2 regions of the Psychrobacillus sp. Z16_25 genome follow, and region 2 is predicted to be linked to the other one. Evidence: a T-box and tRNA genes for the amino acid it is inferred to sense, from the RefSeq annotation. Region 2 holds a T-box; the other holds one or more tRNA genes.
The links. The T-box of region 2 lies ahead of thrS (threonine--tRNA ligase). A T-box ahead of a tRNA ligase gene usually reads a tRNA of that ligase, here a tRNA-Thr.
Positions count from the first base shown of each region.

Region 1: it encodes a tRNA-Thr, which carries the amino acid that the T-box ahead of thrS (threonine--tRNA ligase) is inferred to sense. The anticodon was not compared.

Region 1 is NZ_JBXEOV010000023.1:26,694-37,706, forward strand. It holds gene AC1VU3_RS16060 (type 1 glutamine amidotransferase domain-containing protein) at 1-369, opposite strand, end outside; gene glmM (phosphoglucosamine mutase) at 570-1,922, opposite strand; gene AC1VU3_RS16070 (CdaR family protein) at 1,960-3,240, opposite strand; gene cdaA (diadenylate cyclase CdaA) at 3,233-4,069, opposite strand; gene AC1VU3_RS16080 (zf-HC2 domain-containing protein) at 4,203-4,826, opposite strand; gene sigW (RNA polymerase sigma factor SigW) at 4,838-5,413, opposite strand; gene rocF (arginase) at 5,575-6,480, opposite strand; gene AC1VU3_RS16095 (GNAT family N-acetyltransferase) at 6,550-7,119, opposite strand; tRNA gene AC1VU3_RS16100 (tRNA-Ala) at 7,400-7,472, opposite strand; tRNA gene AC1VU3_RS16105 (tRNA-Gln) at 7,494-7,568, opposite strand; tRNA gene AC1VU3_RS16110 (tRNA-Tyr) at 7,575-7,658, opposite strand; tRNA gene AC1VU3_RS16115 (tRNA-Val) at 7,682-7,757, opposite strand; gene AC1VU3_RS16120 (MBL fold metallo-hydrolase) at 7,995-8,735, shown strand; gene AC1VU3_RS16125 (DUF1428 family protein) at 8,751-9,101, shown strand; tRNA gene AC1VU3_RS16130 (tRNA-Thr) at 9,300-9,373, opposite strand; tRNA gene AC1VU3_RS16135 (tRNA-Asn) at 9,389-9,463, opposite strand; gene AC1VU3_RS16140 (L-lactate dehydrogenase) at 9,628-10,557, opposite strand.
Region 2 is NZ_JBXEOV010000009.1:96,368-107,380, reverse strand. It holds gene polA (DNA polymerase I) at 1-2,199, shown strand, start outside; gene mutM (bifunctional DNA-formamidopyrimidine glycosylase/DNA-(apurinic or apyrimidinic site) lyase) at 2,212-3,084, shown strand; gene coaE (dephospho-CoA kinase) at 3,097-3,687, shown strand; gene AC1VU3_RS11155 (glyceraldehyde-3-phosphate dehydrogenase) at 3,807-4,841, shown strand; gene speD (adenosylmethionine decarboxylase) at 5,087-5,470, shown strand; gene nrdR (transcriptional regulator NrdR) at 5,591-6,055, shown strand; gene AC1VU3_RS11140 (replication initiation and membrane attachment family protein) at 6,080-7,429, shown strand; gene dnaI (primosomal protein DnaI) at 7,440-8,378, shown strand; T-box leader at 8,457-8,681, shown strand; gene thrS (threonine--tRNA ligase) at 8,755-10,692, shown strand; gene infC (translation initiation factor IF-3) at 10,918-11,013, shown strand, end outside.

The sequences.
Region 1 (11,013 bases), on a different contig from region 2:
GTAACCAGTAGCATCTCTTCCTTCCAATGCTTTAGCGGTAATTAGTAGCTGTGGACCATGACAAATTGCAAATACTGGCTTCTTTGCATCCATAAATGCTTTTGAAAACTGAACAAAACGATCATCTGCGCGTAAAATATCTGGAGAAAAGCCTCCAGGTAGGAATAATGCGTCAAAGTCAGCTGGATTTACGTCGTCAATATTATAATCGATGGTTACCTTTGCTTCATCATTTTTCCCAGTCACGACCTTGCCAGCTTCCTTTTCAATTGTAAATACCTCATGTCCTGCATCCGTTAACGCTTTAGCAGGTTCTGTATATTCTACATCCTCAAACATATCTGTGATTAATGTTGCTACTTTAGCCATCTTCTCACTCCTTATTGTTTGTTCTCTTTTATAATTCCACATTTAAAAGGGATTAAACATTCGAAAGAGATTCAAAGAGCTATGTTAGAATTGTACTTCTTTTTCGGAAAAACATGGTAATGAATTCATAGGAAAAAACAAAAGGGGTGTTCCATAAGTAGAAAACTTATGGGACACCCCATTTTATTACACTCTAGTATTTATTCTTCTAAGCCCATTTCAGCTTTTACCACTTCTGCAATTCGATTGACATAGCTTTCACAGCTTTCTTCTGTCGAAGCCTCTACCATGACACGAACTAGTGGCTCTGTACCGGAAGGACGAACTAATACACGGCCATTGCCAGCCATTTCTTTTTCTACTTCTTGAATGACAGCAGCTACCTTTTCATTCTCTGTTACCGCATGCTTATCCGTCACACGTACATTCACTAGCTTTTGAGGGAAAACTTTCATTTCACCAGCAAGCTCTGATAATTTCTTTCCAGTAACCTTCATGATATTCACTAGCTGTACGCCTGTTAGTAGACCATCGCCAGTTGTATTGTAATCTAAGAAGATAATATGACCAGATTGTTCTCCACCAAGATTGTATCCATTCAATTTCATTTCCTCTACAACATAACGGTCTCCAACGGCAGTTTTCACACTATTCATTCCGTTTTCTTCCAACGCTTTATAGAAGCCCATATTACTCATTACTGTAGAGACAACTGTATTGTTATTAAGACGACCATTTGCGTGAAGATATTTGGCCAGGATATACATGATTTGATCTCCATCTACGATGTTCCCTTTTTCGTCCACTGCAATTAATCGATCTCCATCACCGTCAAAGGCTAGACCAACGTCTGCTCCTTTTTCCAGCACGAACTTTGCAAGACCCTCTGGATGTGTGGATCCCACTCCTTCGTTAATGTTTAATCCGTTTGGAGATACACCCATTGTAGACAAATCGGCATCCAAGTCAGCAAATACATGTGTTCCTAACGAAGAGGTAGCACCGTTTGCACAGTCAAGCGCAACGTGAATCCCTACAAAGTCCTCATCTATAGTTTGTTTTAGATATTGGATATACTTCTGACCACCTTCGAAGTAATCAGAAACTGTACCAATAGCTCCTCCTGTCGGACGAGGCAACTCATCCTGCTCCGCATCTATTAGACGCTCAATTTCCTCTTCCTGTGCATCTGATAGCTTAAACCCATCTGATCCAAAGAATTTGATTCCATTGTCTGCGACTGGATTATGAGAAGCTGAGATCATGACTCCTGCATCAGCACTCATTACTCGAGTTAAATAGGCTACTCCAGGCGTACTAATTACACCAAGACGCATTACTTCTACTCCTACTGATAAGAGACCAGCTACTAACGCGCCTTCTAACATATGACCCGAAATTCGAGTATCTCGGCCTATTACTACCTTTGCTCGGTCCTTTGCCTCTCTTGTTAAAATATATCCTCCAAAGCGACCTAGTTTATATGCTAACTCTGGTGTTAATTCTGAGTTTGCTACACCTCGTACGCCGTCAGTCCCAAAATATTTTCCCATTTGATCAACTCTCCTTAATAACCTGTTATCCTACGTTTTAAGCTTCTGTTATCATTAGTGTTGCTTCGGATTCAGATGTTTCCCACTCTATATTAGATGGGGCATCAATTTGAATAGGCAGTACTGTTTCTCCAAGTTCGGAGTTCTTAGCATCAACGTATATGGAAATGTTGTTAGCTTGTACTTTATCCAAAGCTTCCTGTGGCCCTTTCGCCACTACTGTGATTACCCCATTTTCAGGAAAATGAAAGCTACTTCTTAAATTTTCAGCAAGCCCATTCACCACAATTTGCACATTTTCAAATGATTTTTCGGTGATGGAGGAAGATACATCCTCTTCTTTATTTCCTTGTTCCTCGTTTCCTTGTTCCTCTGGTTCAACTACCGTCACTTCAGCCCTAATTTTTATTTTTTCCGTGGATAGCTTTGTGACACCTTCTGGTACTAAGAGTTTCAAGTCAAAATTGCCCGATTCCTCTATCTTGCTAATATCAACATCCACATTTAACTGTTTAATTTTATCTAGAACGGATTTCGGTCCATAAAGCCTAATTTTCTCCGTTTCCGTAGTCAGTGAACGGATAGTCACTCCTTCTTTAGGCGAGCCTTCTCTACCTAAAGCAATCGGAACTTCCTTACTATACTCCTCTACTCCGACCTTTACTAGCACTGTTCGAGGTTCGACCATGACATCTAGTTTGTTTAAGTCCAAATCTAGTACTCGAACGCTGGCCTGTTGTTCAAAGGATTTATTTATTCCATTCGAACCAGTAATGGTCGCTTTTACATAACCGATGCTATCTATAACGCCTTTTGCACCCGTAATTGTAACTACTCTTGGCTCTACTGACGTATCAGCAATCACGTAATTATCTGCTAGGAGGCTCTCATTCATGTCTAATTCAACTACAAATTCTTCTGATATACGTTCATCTATTACGACATCTATATAAGCAGGCTCTACTTTAACTTTAAGCTTATCAGAAAAGGATTCAGTTGAAATAGCTACTCGGTGCTCTCCATAGGTTAATTCTCTTAAATCTACAAAGACTTTGTAATCCTTCATCACCTTTGTAGATTTAACCTGCTGAGCAGGTCCTTCTATGTTAACTGTTACAGTTTCAGGCGTTCCTGTTACGACTGAATTTTCATCATCGTAGTATACTTCTAAGGGAACATCTCTTAAGACCTCTACGTCGGTACCGCTTGTATTTTGATCGGAAGTATCAAATTCCGATTTAACAGAGACAAATAGCAGAATTGCTAAGGCAAGGGCAATAATTCTTAGAATCCATGGATTACTTAACATTTTATCCATTTTGCTTACCCCTCCTCAACCACTTGGAGGATGTCACCTGTTCCTCCGTTGCTCCGAACCAAAGTCGACTTAAATGCACCTTAAACTCATCCATGGAAAGATTCCGATGCAAATCACCATTTGAGGTTATGCTAACTGCACCAGTTTCTTCTGATACTACAATGGTAACAGCATCTGTTACTTCACTGAGCCCTATAGCCGCTCTATGACGTGTGCCAAGTTCTTTAGAAATGAACGGACTTTCTGATAGAGGCAAATAACATGCTGCAGAGGTTATTTTGTTCTTCTGTACAATGACAGCTCCATCATGTAACGGGGTATTAGGGATAAAGATATTGATCAACAGCTCAGAAGTAAGATTCGCATTTAAAGGTATCCCTGTTTCTATATACTCTGTTAGCCCAGTTTCTCTTTCAATAGAGATCAGCGCTCCAATTCGACGCTTCGCCATATAGCTCACAGATTTCGTCATTGCATCGATTAAACGCTCCTGCTCCTCTTGTTCATGTTGGGAGCCGCGAGAGAATAGCTTCCCTCTCCCAATCTGTTCTAGTGCCCTTCTAATTTCCGGTTGAAAAATAATGATAATTGCTAAAAAACCCCAGTTAATAACTTGACTTAATATCCAGCCAAGGGTATCTAATCCTAAAAAGTCAGTCATTATTTTTGTTACAACAATAATAAATATACCATTTAATAATTGAACAGCTTTTGTCCCTTTAATAAGGGTGATAATTTTATATATAACGAACCAAACCAATAAAACATCTAAAATATTTACAATTACGTTTACTGGCATAAAATCGGTAAATTGCTCCATAAACGACATGTGGCATCCCCCACTTTTCCTCACGAATCCATATGTTCTCATTATAACATATAAGCGTGTTTTAATTCTCTTTCGAAGAACGCAAAAAAAGTGCAGACATTAAAATATCTATCTGCACTCTTCCAGCTTGCCCTTATTCATCTTTCTTGAAAAACGAGCCTACTTCTTTCACACTATTCTTTATATGAAACCATAGCCAATCAAAGACCTCATTTATTTCTTCAGAAGTACCGGTAATATTTGCTGTAGAAGCCATGTACTTTGTTCCATTAATAACAGTCAAATTACCATCTAGCTCCCCATCTATTCGTACATTCCCATTCTTTACAACTAAGTCTCCCTTTACGACTTGTCCTTCAGGGATGATAACCGTTTCTCCTTCTACTATCACGTTTTCTTGCTTTGTGAAAGAGAATTGCTGGTCATCTTGATATGATGAGAATAGCATGCTGCTCATTAATACAAGAAATACTGCAGCAGCAGTCAAAACAGGATGATGGCGAAACCATCTACTTACACCGGTATGCGATTTTTCCTTTGGAAGTCTCGCCATAACAGACATAGTGAAACTATTTGGCGCCTCCACATGAGCCGCGCCCTTCACAAAAGCAACTACATCACTGAGCTCATGCATATGAGCCTGGCACTCTTTGCATGTCTGTAGGTGCGCCTTGAGCTCCAGCTCATGTTCACGACTTATTTCGCCATCTAAGTATTCGTGCATATAGTGAACAATTCGTTCTGGACACGCATTCATGATGATTCCTCCTACAATAGATTGGCTTGTTTGCTCAATTGCTTACGAAGTGCTTCACGACCTCGATGAATTCTCGTTTTTACAGTTCCCAGCGGCAGATCCAATATCTCACTTATCTCTTGTAAAGATAGCTCTTCCATATACTTTAAGACAATGGCTGAACGATACTTATCTGGTAGTCTGCTAATTTCATACTGTATTCTATCTTGCAGCTCTAGCTTCATCAATTCTTCTTCTGGAAGCTCCTCAGAGGCAGCTATTTGAGAATACATGTCTAATCCTTCTGTACCCTTTACTTCCGCGTCTAAATAATAATCTGGCTTTTTCTTTCTTATACGATCTATACATAAGTTCGTTGCAATTCTATATAGCCATGTGGAAAATTTTCTTTTTTGATCAAACGTATGAATATTGATAAATGCACGTACGAACGCTTCCTGAGCAATGTCCTCAGCCTCATGACGATTCCCAAGCATACGATAGCAAACCTGATATAACCTATGCTGGTAAAGGTCCACGATTTCCGCAAAAGCATCCTTGTCACCTTTTAACACTTGCTTTATTCTTTTGTTAACTAACGCATCCATTGAGATTTCCCTCCGCTCCATGCGGCTGTCTTACCTATACGTACGAGGTGTCAGCAGGTTTCATTTTTTTCATCTAAATTTAATTTTATCAAAGAAATAGCTCTTTGTGTTTAAATAAAAAAAGAAAAAGCAGACAAATCTGTCTACTTTTTGACTCATTTTTATATTAAACTTTCACCAAATAGAGAACCCATTAGTGCTACCGCTACATCAGCAGTCTTATTTCTTTCATCAAGTATAGGGTTTACCTCAACAAATTCAGCGGAAGTAATTAAACCAGAGGAATAAAGCATTTCCATTGCCAAGTGACTCTCTCTATAGCTTATTCCACCCGGCACCGGTGTTCCTACTCCAGGAGTGTACAACGGATCGATGCCATCTAAATCAAGTGATAGGTGAACCCCATCTACTTTACGAGCTAGAAAATGTGCGATTGTTTGATTCATCACTTCTGTCATTCCTAGCTTGTCAATTTCATGCATCGAAAATACTTTAATACCCTTTTCTTTAATAAGCGCTTTTTCGCCTGGATCAACGGACCTTGCACCAATAATCACTAGATTTTCCGGTTTTATTTTTGGAGCATATGCACGGATATTTACTAGCGCCTCATGTCCTAACCCCATGCTGACCGCAAGTGGCATTCCATGAATATTACCTGAAGGCGTCGTTTCCTCTGTGTTCATATCTGCATGGGCATCATACCAAATAACCCCCATATTTTCATAACGATCAGATAACCCAGCAAGCGTTCCAATAGCAATACTATGATCTCCACCTAGCACTAATGGGAAATCACCTTTTGCTACTACCTCATGTACTTTATTAGCAAGCGCTGTATTACCCTCTATAACATCTTGTAAGTTTCTAAGCTTTTCATGAGGCGTCTTTTCTGGATTATTTTTACCGATAGGAATATCCCCTAAATCGTTCACATGATGGCCAAGTGCTTCTAGTCTCTCAACTACTCCTGCGTAACGAATGGCACTAGGACCCATATCTACTCCACGTCTATTTTGACCTAAGTCCATTGGAACTCCAATAATGGATAGGTTTAAATGATTCATGTTTTTAAGCCCCTTTCAATTCATACATCTATTGTAATTCCAAATTTCATATGGCTCAACAGCGCAAACTCACGTATATTTATGCAACAGTTGAAAAAGATGGGTTTTCGTTTTTTCCCACTCTTCATCAATGAAAGAATAAATAACGGTATTCCTTACCACTCCATTTGAACGAATTCTTTCATTCCGAAGAACGCCCTCTCTTTTTGCCCCTATTCGCTCAATCGCCTGTTGGGAGGAGAGGTTTTGTTCATCTGTTTTAAGTTGAACACGTATCAGCTGCAAATCTTCAAAACAATATGTTAATAAAAGATATTTGCATGCCGTATTCACATTCGTTCGCTGAAACCTTTTTCCGTAAAAGGTTGAGCCGATTTCACAAGACTTATTTGTATAATCGATACCATAAATCCGTGTAGTTCCCATTATCTCTTTAGTATCGGTATGCTCTACAGCAAAAGTAAGAGCCTTCCTCTCACGCATCTGGTCAATACCAGCCTGAAGCCACTTATTCAACTGATTCTGTGTTTCTACTTTATGTAGCATAAATTCAAATATTTCCGGCTCAAACAGCCTCCATAATTTCACAAAATCAGTTTCTTTTAAAGGACGTAGTGTAACATTTTGATAATTTAGCATCCGTACACCTCTTTTTTTATAGTGGAAGATAAATAATAGCTGTGAGTCGTGAATTGCTATTTCTAGCATACTTTCCTGAAAGCAAATTTCAAAGAGAACAAAATACATACAAAAGAAATACTTATCGTCCTATTAAGAAAGCACAAGGCATGCCTCGACAAGCAAATGAAGGACTGCGAGGAGGCAGTCGGCACCCATTTGACCTCGAGGTGCAAAGCGCTGAAGCTGAACAATAAGAAAAAATCCTTCCCGCCTGAAAGGTGGAAAGGATTTTTTAGGATGGAGCCTAGCGGGATCGAACCGCTGACCTCCTGCGTGCAAGGCAGGCGCTCTCCCAGCTGAGCTAAGGCCCCATATCAGGGTGATGTGTAAAATGGCTGGGGTACCTGGATTCGAACCAGGGCATGACGGAATCAAAATCCGTTGCCTTACCGCTTGGCTATACCCCAAAAAACTGGTGGAGGGGGACGGATTCGAACCGCCGAACCCTAAGGAGCGGATTTACAGTCCGCCGCGTTTAGCCACTTCGCTACCCCTCCAGGCTATATTAAATAAATTAAAATGGTGGAGGATGACGGGCTCGAACCGCCGACCCTCTGCTTGTAAGGCAGATGCTCTCCCAGCTGAGCTAATCCTCCATGTAGGTTTTATTGAAAAACCGGACAATAAATATATTATCATAAGCACCTTTTCGAAACAAGCACTTTTTTAAAAAAAGATATCTGTTTTCTAAAAAGAACTATGTAATCATTCTACTTTTTTATAGGTTGTTTGGCAAGAGTTTTTAGCGAGTTATCCAGGTAGTACTTTTCTTTCTGTTACCATTGGTAGATACTTAAACTAAAGCATAATTATGACAGAAAGGGTGTACCTTTATGCAATTAACCTTCCTTGGAACCGGAGACTTTCTACCAGATAGAAGCGGACATAATAGCGCATTTATTGAATGGAACGATACTCGCCTATTTATAGACTTCCCAGCGACTAATCGACAGTCGCTTCAGAAATTAGGATTTGACTTAAATATTGTAGAGCATTTATTCATCACCCATCTCCATGAAGATCATATAAACGGTCTACAGCAGCTAGCACATTATAAGACAATCCTTGGGAAAGGAAAAATAAATCTCTATCTTGCAGAGGATTTGGTTGAAGGCTTATGGAATACATTGAAGGAGGGACTTGGGCTATCTACTAACGGTCCGAAAAAATTGGAGGATTATTTTCATGTAACGCTCGTTCGGCCAGAGGAAGAATTCTATATAGCTTGCCAATCATTTCGTATTATCCGCACAGATCATATTCCCCAGATGATCAGTTACGGAATATTAGCAGAGCCGTATTTCTATTACAGTGGTGATTCCATAGTCAACGAGGCTTTGCTTCATTCTCTAAATGTTCATACCATCTTTCACGACTGTCATATGTGGGATCTTCCCATCCTTTCCCACCCTAGCTTACAGGAAATAAAAGCGCTTGACTCATCCTTAACGAAAAAAATGATTTTAATGCACTATCATAGTGGTTACGATACCGAGGACGCAAAGCTGCAGATAGAACGAAAAGAAAAAATAAGGCTAGCAAGACCGCTGTACTCTTATAAGTTTTCATCCTAAGTAAGGAGGGCGCTCATGTATTTAGAAATTTATCTTTATCCAGTAACTGAAGAAAATAAAGAACAATTTTTACAGATTAATCGAGAGGCCGAACGCATCTATAAAGAGTATGGCGCTATCGAAAGTGAAACATATGTCGCTACATCCATTCAGCCTGAATACGGTTGTGCCGGAATGGTATCTGCTGTAGAACTGCTTGAAAAAGAAATACTGATGATGGAAATTAACCGCTATCATAACAAGAGACATCAGATTCAGGTATTGGAGAAAGTTGATCAGGACGAACGGATTAATACGCTATATAACCAAATGACAAAGGTGATTGATATGAGCAGAACTGTCCGCGGCGAATTTGGAATGCCATAACGTCCATTTAAAAGCGACTTTGTGATTGTCTTAACAGAGCCAATCACAAAGTCGCTTTTTCATTTATGAACTAGCATTACTACCTATTGTTTAATACTTATCAATTACTCTCTGTTTGGACAGCATGGTAAATTCTAGACAGACAGAAAAAAGCGACTCTCCATTATCTTTGGAGAATCGCTTTTTGTTTTTCAATTAAGCTTCCAACCGGGCTCGAACCGGTGACCTCTTCCTTACCATGGAAGCACTCTACCTAACTGAGCTATGGAAGCAAATTAACATAAAAATGGCTCCGAAGGTAGGACTCGAACCTACGACCAACCGGTTAACAGCCGGTTGCTCTACCACTGAGCTACTTCGGAACGTCTAGATATAATTATAGGTAATGTAACAAACTTTTTCAAGTATCAATTTCTTTCATTAGTATGTTTTTGTACCGTTATTTTATACAGCTTTTTTTAAAAAAGAATATAAGAGAAAATAACCACGGTAACTATACCATGGTTATTTTCTTGTAAAAGGAGTTTTAGTTTACTCTCGTTTTACGTAGAATTTCTGCTGATTGATTGAATAGCTTAGTCTCTTCTTCATTCAACTTTAAGGTAGGAATTTCTTTCACACCCTCGTATGTTACAACGGCTGGGACACTCATATAGATATCTTCTTGGCCATATTCGCCGTTCAATAAACAAGAAACTGGAAGAATAGAATGCTCGTTATTGAGAATTGCCTTCGTGATTCTTGTTAAGCACATTCCTATTCCGAAATTCGTAACACCTTTACGATTAATAATCTCATAAGCAGCCCTACGAACTGCGTTAAAGATCGAGTTGAGTTTTTCTTTATCATTTGGATTATTTCGTCTTTCCAAGAAATCTTCCAGCGATTCTACCCCAATATTAGCTTGACTGAATACAGCTAGTTCACTATCACCATGCTCACCGATGATAACTGCATGAACATTCCTTGGATCTACTTCAAAGTACTCTCCTAAAAGTACCTTGAAACGAGCTGTATCCAAGGTAGTTCCTGAACCAATGACCTTGTTCGCAGGCAGGCCGCTTTCCTTGTATGCTACATAACTCATCACATCAACTGGGTTGGAAGCAATGAGAAGAATTCCATCGAAGCCGCTTTTTTTAATCTCCTGAACAATAGATTGCATAATTCGAGTGTTGCGTTCTACGAGTTGTAATCTCGTTTCACCAGGCTTCTGGTTGGCTCCGGCCGTAATAACAATTAGTTGTGCATCCTTGCAATCCTCATAGGTACCAACACTAACTTTCATGTTCGTTGTTGCCACTGCCATACCATGCACAAGGTCCATTGCTTCACCCTCTGCTTTTTCTTTATTAGCATCGATTAGTACAAGTTCAGTAACAACCCCTTGGTTAACTAGACTATATGCATAAGCAGTACCAACCGCACCGCAACCAACTAAAACAACTTTTCTCATTAAATCACCTCATATATAGAATCAAAAATAGTCAGATATACATTCAACGCTCGCTGTTAGTATGTCTTAAATTAAAGTATTTATTACACCAGTAAAAAGTATGTCGCACAGTAATGACTTGTATGTACTAAGAGTGAACTACTATTTTTAGGTAACCCTTTTCACATTACACCTGTCCATCCAAATTTAAGCTAGATCCAGAACAGTGTTCCATTTTGATTAAAAATTGGTTCAGGTGATGTAGTTGAACATACCGTATAGATGGTTCCAAATGGGCAACTACTTCTTCATATGTATCGCCGAATGCAATCTTTATTATAGTAGCTTATATTAGGGAGCGCAAACTTCCTTTTCTGTCCACAAGTCCTATGTTACAACAAATCATAGATGATTTTTTTGGAAATTAGATACAACTATTTTGCGCATAAATGTCGAATTTTATGTACGGGATTAAAA
Region 2 (11,013 bases):
GACAATACAACCGTATATATCACTCGAAAAGGGATTACCGATATTGAAAAATACACACCTTCCCATGTGCAAGAAAAATATGGACTGACTCCTATCCAAATTATCGATATGAAGGGACTAATGGGAGATTCGTCTGATAATATCCCAGGAGTACCTGGAGTTGGAGAAAAAACTGCGATTAAGCTGTTGAAGGAGCATGGATCCGTTGAAAAGCTATATGAAGCAATAGACTCTGTGAGCGGGGCAAAGCTGAAAGAAAAGCTTGTTGTCAATGAAGAGCAAGCGAAGATGAGTAAGGTGCTTGCTACAATTGAAACAAATGCGCCAATTCAAGTGAGTCTTGAAGATATTTCCTATAGTGGACCTAATATGGATGAGGTCATTAAGGTATGGAAAGAACTTTCCTTTAAGACCTTACTAGAAAAGACAGAATATGTCGTGGAGGACCACGAAACTACTGAAACGAACTTTGAGGTGTTGGACAAGCTAAACCCAGCTATTTTGACGGATGAAATGGCTGTTCTATTAGAGATGTTTGATGAACAATACCATACTGCTCAACTATTGGGAGTAGCACTTTCAGATGGAGAAAAATCTTACTTCATTGAAGGTAGTGAGGCATTTCAATCAAATGAATTTTGCACATGGCTAGCAGATGAAAGCAAAACAAAATATGTAGCAGACTCTAAAGCTACACAAGCAGTGTGTAGAAAGCACGGTGTCACAATTACCGGTGTAGAGTTTGACCTTTTACTTGCAGCATATATTGACAATCCAGCTATCTCTTCAGAGGACGTTGCTTCCATCGCCAAAGAATATGGATACTATAATCTTTTCACTGATGAAAGTGTATACGGGAAAGGTGCGAAGAAGGCAACTCCAGAATTACAAAGGTTAGCAGAGCATGCAACTAGAAAAGCGCTTGGGATTTGGCACTTAAAGCCTATCGTAGAGAAAAAGCTGAAGGAAAACGAACAGTTTGAACTATATAAAGAACTAGAGCTACCACTTGCCTCTATTCTTGGTTCAATGGAATCGGATGGAGTAAGTGTGGACAGACAGGTCTTAGAAGACATGGGCAAGGACTTAGAAAGCAAGCTTCAGGACATCGAAAAGAAAATTCATGAGCTTGCCGGAGAATCCTTCAATATTAATTCTCCTAAGCAGCTAGGAGTAATTCTTTTCGAAAAGCTAGGTCTCCCTCCAATTAAGAAAACAAAAACTGGTTATTCTACAGCCGCTGACGTACTAGAAAAGCTAGCAAGCGAGCATCAAATCATTCAAGAGATATTATTATACCGACAGTTAGGAAAGTTAAACTCTACTTATATTGAAGGCCTTCTAAAGGAAATACATGTAGAGGATGGAAAAATTCATACTCGCTATCAGCAGGCATTAACTTCCACAGGAAGACTAAGCTCCATCAATCCTAACCTTCAAAATATACCAATTCGTTTGGAAGAAGGAAGAAAGATTCGAAAGGCTTTTGTACCGTCCAGACCTGGCTGGGTTATGTTTGCTGCTGACTATTCTCAGATTGAGTTACGAGTACTAGCCCATATGTCTAGAGATCAGAACCTAATAGAAGCGTTTATTCACGATATGGATGTTCATACAAAAACTGCGATGGACGTTTTTCAAGTTACTCAAGAGAATGTGACCTCGGAAATGCGCCGAGCAGCTAAGGCGGTTAATTTCGGGATTGTCTATGGAATCAGTGATTATGGACTTTCACAAAGCTTAAACATTACAAGAAAAGAAGCAGCAAATTTCATCGAGCAGTATTTGAACAGCTTCCCTGGCGTAAAGGAATATATGGATGAAACCATAGCAAAAGCCAAGCAGAAGGGTTATGTCACGACTATTTTAAATAGAAGAAGATATCTTCCTGATATTACAAGCTCGAACTTTAATTTAAGAAGCTTTGCAGAGAGAACTGCTATGAACACCCCTATTCAAGGCAGTGCGGCAGATATTATTAAAAAAGCGATGATTGATATGGCTGAAAGATTATCAAATGAAAAACTACAAACAAGAATGCTGCTCCAAGTGCATGATGAGCTTATTTTCGAAGCACCACAGGAGGAAATAGCAATACTAGAAAAAATTGTGCCAGAGGTCATGGAATCTGCCATTAAGCTGATTGTTCCCTTAAAGGTAGACTATGCATATGGTCCTTCTTGGTATGAAGCAAAGTAAGGAGTAATAGAAATGCCGGAATTACCAGAAGTAGAGGGGGTTGTAAGAGGCCTCCAGCCAGTAGTTACTGGAAAAACGATTAAGTCTGTCGATGTTTCAGAAACAATCCTTACCTCCAAGATGAAGGGGAAGGAAGCCATTATTAAAGGGAGCAGCGTAGAAGATTTTCAAAGGCTGCTAGTCGGAAAACAAATTACAAGCATTCAAAGAAGATCCAAATATATTTATTTTCATCTTCAACAAGATAAAAAGGAACAGCTCCTCGTATCCCACTTAGGGATGTCGGGGGCCTGGTTCTATGTACGGAGCATACTCGATATATTGGAAGAGAAATTTAGGAAACATGCGCACGTTACCTTACACTTTGAAGAAGGTGACATGCTTGTATATGCCGATATTAGAAGATTTGGTGAACTGCGATTTTTAGAAAAAGAGGCTGATCACCCTCCCTTACTATTAATGGCACCTGAGCCGTTTGATGAAAATGCCCTTGATCATTTCTTAGAGCTAAGTAAGCTCCCTAAATATGAAAATAAAGCGATTAAGGAATTTATCATGGATGGGCATGTCGTTTCAGGCTGTGGGAATATCTACGCAACTGAGGCGCTTTTTCGGATGAAAATACACCCTGCTAGAAAGGTAAAAAGGATTAGCAGAGAGAGAAAGATTCAGCTTTTCCAAGAAATTGTGATTGTTCTACTTGATAGCATCGAAAACGGAGGAAGTACTATTTCTGATTACCGTTCCATTAATGGTGGTGCGGGGAATATGCAACACAGGCTCCAAATGTATGGAAAAAAGGAATGTGGCGCTTGTGGCAGTAAAACGAAACAGCAAACAATTGGTGGTCGAACATCAACGTATTGTGGAAAATGTCAAAGGTAATGGGGGAACAAGATGATTATTGGATTAACAGGTAGTATTGCAAGTGGGAAGAGCACTGTTTCTAATATGCTGAAGTCTATGGGCTATCCCGTCATAGATGCTGACCTTGTAGCGAGAGTAGTGGTGGAAAAGGGGACAGAAACATTACAAGCAATTCAGTTTGCTTTTGGTGATGAAATATTAACGGAGGATGGGTCCTTAAATAGAGAAAAATTAGGATCCATCATCTTTCATTCTCCTGCTAAACGGAAACAGCTAAATGACATTATACATCCTGCAATCAGAGCAGAAATGCTCAGACAGAAAGAGGAGCTAATACAAGCCGGTCATCAAACAATTATTATGGATATACCCTTGCTCTTTGAAAGCAAGCTACAATCCTTTGTAGATAAAATCATTGTAGTGACCGTTACAGAGGAGACGCAGCTTCAAAGACTAATGAAAAGAAATAATTATACTTTAGAAGAGGCAAAAGCACGGATACACTCCCAATTGCCTCTCTCCATCAAAGAAAAGGGTGCAGATGCTGTCATATATAACAACGGTACGGTTCAATCGGCGGAAGAGCAATTAAAAAAAATATTGCTGTCATGGAATATATAATTGTTCGAATACTCCGAATATAATATACTGTCGTTTTAAGGCTGCATATTCATAAAAATGTGTTATACTAATTACGAGTAAAAAACAAAAAAGTATCACACGTTATAGGAGGATATAAAATGTCAGCTTCGGTAGCAATTAATGGTTTTGGTCGTATAGGTCGTATGGTATTTCGTCAGGCAATTTTTCAAGAGGATTTAAGAATAGTAGCAATTAATGCAAGATATTCACTAGAGACGCTTGCTCATCTGATTAAATATGATTCAACACACGGTACCTTTACTGGAGAAATTGAAATTACAGACAATGCTTTAGTAGTGAACGGTCAAAGAGTAGAAATTGTTAACGAGCGTGAACCAGAAAATCTTCCTTGGAAAGAATTGAACGTTGATATCGTGATTGAGTCAACAGGAAAGTTCAATGATGGAGAAAAAGCTTCTGGACATCTGAAAGCAGGAGCAAAAAAAGTCGTTATTACTGCACCTGCTAAAAATGAGGATGCAACAATAGTGATTGGAGTAAACGATGATCAATTAGATGTTGCAACACAAAATATCATCTCTAATGCAAGCTGTACAACAAACTGCTTAGCTCCAGTAGTAAAAGTGTTAAATGATTCATTCGGAATTGAAAATGGGTTAATGACAACTGTTCATGCCTATACAAACGATCAAAATAACTTGGATAACCCACATAAGGACTTAAGACGTGCTCGTTCTTGTGGGCAATCAATTATTCCTACTTCTACGGGAGCAGCTAAAGCGCTTTCACTAGTTCTTCCGGAACTAAAAGGGAAAATCCATGGTATGGCGCTTCGAGTTCCAACTCCAAACGTATCTTTAGTAGATTTAGTAGTGGATGTCAAACAACCAGTTACAGCAGAACAAGTCAATGAAGCATTTGTGAAGGCTGCGGAAGGTCCGATGAAAGGAATCCTTGGAATTTCAATGGAGCCACTTGTTTCTATTGACTATAACACTACTACTCAATCTAGTACTATTGATGGCTTAACTACTATGGTAATGGGAGATACAAAGGTGAAGGTTTTAGCTTGGTATGATAACGAGTGGGGCTATTCTGCTAGAGTAGTAGACTTAACGAAAAAAGTGGCTAATGCGCTACAAGTTGAGGATAACTTTGTAAGAAATAGCTGATTGAAGTGTCGTCTGGCCATTTATTAAATGGTCAACAACCTATATTTTAAAATTTTTTCCATCCTCTTTCTAAATTTCTAGAAAGAGGATTTTTTTATTGCCAAACGAATATATATATTCTATAATTGGAATCGTGTACTTCTAGTACATGGACTACTTAAAGGGTTAGGACCTCTTTGGACTAACTTTCCCCCGTGGTAGTCAACTTTGATAAAAATTAAACTAATCAAAGGGGGAAACGGACATTGGAGACAATGGGACGTCACATTATTGCAGAACTATGGGAGTGCGATTTTGACAAGCTTAACGATATGCAATTTATCGAGCAAACTTTTGTTGATGCTGCACTCAAATCTGGTGCAGAGGTTAGAGAAGTTGCATTCCACAAATTTGCACCTCAAGGTGTGAGTGGAGTCGTTATTATTTCTGAATCGCATTTAACGATTCACAGCTTTCCAGAGCACGGATACGCTAGCATCGATGTCTACACATGTGGAGATTTAGATCCGACAATCGCTGCTAACTATATTGCAGACGCTCTTAATGCTGGAACGCGCGAAACGCTCGAAATGCCTCGTGGTATGGGGCCAGTTAATGCACCAAAAGCACGTGTGTCAGTTCAAGCGTAAGAAAAACATGACTATAATGAGTGAGCAGAGGAAGAGATTCCTCTGCTTTTTCGATTTTATTGAAAAAAATTGTTATAATAGATATACAAAAATTTAATGTATGATTTAGGAGAGGTATATATGAGGTGCCCAGCATGCCAATTTAACGGTACGAAGGTAGTTGATTCACGCCCAGTGGATGACAACAAGGCTATAAGAAGAAGAAGGGAATGCGAAGACTGTGGTTTTCGATTTACCACTTTTGAAAAGGTAGAGGAAACGCCTTTAATTGTAGTGAAAAAGGATGGGTCTCGAGAGGAATTTAGTCGCGAAAAGGTATTGCGAGGTCTTATTCGAGCTTGTGAGAAAAGACCGGTGGCTTTAAGTCAGCTTGAAGATGTTGTTTATTTTATTGAGAAAGAGCTAAGAAGAACGGGGAATTCTGAAATTAAATCGGAAGAGGTCGGAGAAAAAGTGATGGACAAGCTTGCGGAAATAGATGAGGTAGCTTACGTTCGCTTTGCTTCCGTTTATCGACAATTCAAAGACATCAATGTATTTATTGAGGAACTAAAAGAGATATTAAAGAAAAACCCTTCGTTATAAAAGGAAAGAGATGGTGAATGAAGTATGTTATATAAAGAGCTGAATGCTACTGATTCATATAAAATTCGCTTGCCATATTCTTTTTCGGACTATGATCGTCAACTATTGACTTTGTTTTATCAGCCGCTCGTTGGTGCTGAGGGAATAAGTCTTTATTTAACCTTATGGGCAGATGGAGAATTAAAAGATGAGCATGAGTGGCCCCACTATCATTTAATGAATGTGCTGGGTGTGTCCCTAGGTAAGGTTTTTCAAGCAAGAATATCGTTAGAGGCAATCGGTCTGCTAAAAACCTGGCAAAAGTCTGAGGATAGCGGTAGAATGTTTTACTATGAATTAGAGGCGCCGCTTGACCCCGAATCTTTTTTGAAAGATCCATTGCTCTCGATGTTCTTATTTAATAAAATTGGAGAGCATGCATACAAGCAGCTTCGTAGCAGATACATACAAAATGCTGACTGGAACGAAGGGTATAAAGAAGTATCTCGTACTTTTTTAGATGTGTTCAAACCGTCAACTAGAGGAAAAACATCATTGTCTGTTGAAGAAGAGTATGAATCTAGGGGCGAGCGTGGGAAAATCCCATTTTATTATGACAGCTTTGATTTTGGTCTATTACAGGAGGGATTATCAGAGCAGCTTGTCCCTAAATCTGCTTTAACCTTTGAAGCAAAGGAATTAATCGCCAAGCTTGCTTACCTCTATAATTTAAGTCCAATTGAAATGCAGAAGGTAGTTATTCTAGCGTTGGACGAGGAGCTTCGCTTGACGGAAGCCAGATTGACGAAAGCCTGTGCAGAATATTACAAGCTGACAGTCTCTAAAACAGCCCCTGTCATAGAAAAGATAGAGCCAAAAGTATCTACTCCTGCACCAATTAGGTCCATGTCCAAAGAGGAAGAGCTTCTCTATTATTTAGAAAACACTCCTCCGGTTGACGTACTAAGAGATATTGCGAACGGGAAAGAGCCGATTTTAGCGGATGTTCAACTGGCTAATCATTTTGTGACGTATTTCAAAATGCCAATTGGTGTGGTTAACGTATTGCTGCAATATGTTTTGTTGCGAACTGATATGAAGCTTACAAAAAACTATGCAGAAAAAATAGCTTCCCATTGGAATCGTAAGGGTGTCAAAACAGCAAAGGAAGCAATGGAGCTTGCAAGAAAAGAGCATGAGCAATACCTAAAATGGAAGACAGAGGGCTCCAGCGCAAAAACTTATACGAAAAAGCCTACCAGAGAAGAAAAGGTACCAGACTGGTTCTATAAAAAAGATGGTAAGTTGAAACAATCAGGAAATGTAACGAACGGTATTCAAGACATTGATGCAGAGCGCCAAAAACTGATGGAAGAACTCGGAATAAAGAGGTAGGTGAAAAGAAATGGAACGAGTAAACGAAACATTAAAGAGAGTCATTTCCCCGGAAATATCTTCAAAATTAAGTGAACTACAGCAAGAGGTATTAGAAGATGCGGAAGTTCAAAAATTTATGGAACAGAATGCAGAAGTGATTACGAAAGAAATGGTAAGAAAGAGTTTAAACAAGCTTTATGAATTTAAATCTCAGTCACACCAATGCGAGGACTGTCCTTCCTTGGGTGAATGTATTAACCTCATGAAGGGCTATGAGCCGAAGCTTTATATTGACCGTAACTTGATCGATACAGAGTATATTCGCTGTCGTCGTGGGGTAGTGGAGGATGAGAGACGTAAGGTAACTTCTATGATTGATAGCATGCATATGCCGAAAGAAGTTATGGAAGCCAGCCTATCTAATATAGATCTGGAGGATGGAAGCAGGGTTGTTGCTGTTCGTGCTGCAAAGGATTTCTTAAATGAATGGGAGCAGACAAATGAACTGCCATCCAAAGGGCTCTATATATATGGGGAGTTTGGTGTAGGGAAGTCGTATTTGCTAGGAGCATTGGCAAACGAATTGGCAGCAAGACATATCCATTCCGTTGTTATCTATGTGCCAGAGTTCTTAAGAGAAATGAAGCAGGCTATTCAGGACCATACGTTGTCTCAAAAAATCGACTTTGTGAAAAAGGCTCCAGTACTCATGCTTGACGATATTGGTGCAGAGGCAATGACAAGCTGGACACGTGATGAGATATTAGGTACCATTTTACATTATCGAATGTCTGAGCGTTTACCTACTTTTATTACCTCTAATTTTAATTACAATGAGTTAGAGCATCACCTTTCAGTTACACAGAGAGGGGAAAAGGAAGTAGTAAAGGCAGGGCGTATTATGGAGCGTATACGTACCTTGACAGTGCCAATTATGCTACAGGGCAAAAACTGGCGTAATACGTAAAATCAAGGAGAAAATTGTTTAAATAACAACTTGCAAACAAACTTTTCCTAACGTATAATCAAGTTCATATAAGGATAACTAAATGCCTTGATGAGGACAATAATCAGTTTGTACGACTTTTTAGAGAGAGAAGCCTTGGCTGTAAGCTTCTTAAGTACCGGCAATCGATTTACCACCTCGGAGCAGTAGCTGTGAATAGCTGTAGCAGCTTACCGGTCACCGGCCCGTTAGCCGATGTAGAGCTTCGTCTATTTCTAATAGACTGAAGAAGGGTGGAACCACGAATCGTACCTCGTCCCTTTTATAGGGAGGAGGTTTTTTGTTGTATAAAAAACCTTTAGGTACCATGTTATTATTAAACGAAGGAGTGTCACAAATGGCAGAAATGATTAAATTAACATTCCCTGATGGGGCTGTGAAGGAATTCCCTGCGGGAACTTCTACTGAAGATGTAGCACAATCTATTAGTCCAGGTCTTCGTAAAAAGGCATTAGCAGGTAAACTAAGTGGACGTCTTATTGATTTAAAGACACCAATTACAGAGGACGGGGAAATTGCAATTATTACTCCGGAATCAGAGGAAGCATTAGAAATCCTTCGTCATAGCACTGCGCATTTACTTGCACAGGCAGTAAAACGCCTTTTCAAGGATGTAAAGCTTGGTGTTGGACCGGTAATTGAAGGGGGCTTCTACTATGACGTGGATTCTCCAGAGCCGATTACAGCGGACGACTTAGTTTTAATTGAAAAAGAAATGAAAAAGATTATTAATGAAAATATCGAGATTGTCCGTCATGACGTATCTCGTCAAGAGGCTTATAATCGCTTCAAGGAAATTGACGATGAATATAAGCTGGAGCTATTAGAAGCAATTCCGGAGGATGAGCAGGTTTCTATCTACGAGCAAGGTGATTTCTTTGATCTTTGCCGCGGAGTCCATGTTCCTTCTACAGGGAAATTAAGGGAATTCAAACTATTGAGCATTGCAGGTGCATACTGGCGCGGAAATAGTGACAATAAAATGCTTCAACGTATCTACGGGACTGCTTTCTTCAAAAAAGAAGACCTTCAAGAGCATCTTCGTCTCTTAGAGGAAGCAAAAGAACGTGATCACCGTAAAATCGGGAAAGAGCTAGATCTTTTCATGAATTCTCAAAAGGTTGGTCAAGGTCTTCCTTTATGGCTTCCAAATGGAGCTACGATTCGTCGTGTAATTGAGCGCTACATCGTGGATAAGGAGCTAAAGCTTGGTTACAAGCACGTGTATACACCAGTACTAGGGTCCAAGGAGCTTTACGAAACATCTGGTCACTGGGAGCACTACCAAGATTCCATGTTCCCACCAATGGAGATGGATAATGAGACACTTGTACTTCGTCCGATGAACTGTCCACACCACATGATGGTTTTTAAAAACGGAATGCATTCTTATCGTAACCTTCCATTACGTATTGCAGAGCTTGGAACAATGCACCGCTACGAAATGTCTGGAGCTGTTTCGGGATTGCAACGCGTACGTGGAATGACATTGAACGATGCTCATATTTTTGTGCGTCCTGATCAAATCAAAGAGGAATTTAAAAAGGTAGTAGAGCTTATTGTTTCTGTCTACAAAGACTTTAAGTTAGAAGACTACTCCTTCCGTCTTTCTTATAGAGATCCAGAGGATAAAGAGAAATATTTTGATGACGATGACATGTGGGAAAAAGCACAAAGCATGCTGAAGGAAGCAATGGATGAACTAGGCTTTGACTACTTTGAAGCAGATGGAGAAGCTGCTTTCTACGGTCCAAAGCTTGATGTCCAAGTGAAGACAGCTATTGGTAAAGAGGAAACGCTATCCACAGTTCAACTTGATTTCCTATTACCAGAGCGCTTTGACTTAACGTATGTTGGAGAAGACGGTAAGCAGCATCGCCCTGTTGTTATCCACCGTGGCGTAGTGTCTACAATGGAACGCTTTGTTGCTTTCTTAATTGAAGAATATAAAGGTGCTTTCCCAACATGGTTAGCTCCTGTTCAAGTGGAAGTTATCCCAGTTTCTAACGAAGTACACTTCGAATATGCAAAAGATGTAGAAGAAAAATTAGTTGCTGCAGGCTTACGTGTAGAAATGGATGATAGAGAAGAAAAGCTTGGCTATAAAATTCGTGAGGCACAAATGCAAAAAATCCCATACATGCTTGTTTTGGGAGATAAAGAGTTAGAAGCAGGGACAGTAAATGTACGTAAATACGGAGAACAAAAATCAGAAAGCATTCCTTTTGATGAGTTCTTAGCTCGAATAAAAGAAGAAGTTTCACATAACAGTTGACATGTTACCTAGTAGATGATATAGTTAATAAGGTTATTGAATACAAGTTTGTGGTATAAGAAGAGGCTGCCCGCTTCTCACCTGTTTGACACATTTGTTGACTGGTAAGCACACGATCGACTGTAACATGCGTTGCATGTTCTCATATCGGCGGGCAGACATTTATGTCTGTTCGCTTTTTTAATGGATCGAAAACGGCGTAACTAATTCGTTTCTACGGAATGTATGCCCAAACCATGTATTCGCGACACTATCTGGAGGTGGATTGTTATTAGCAAAGACATGTATGTAAACGATGGCATTCGAGCACGCGAACTACGC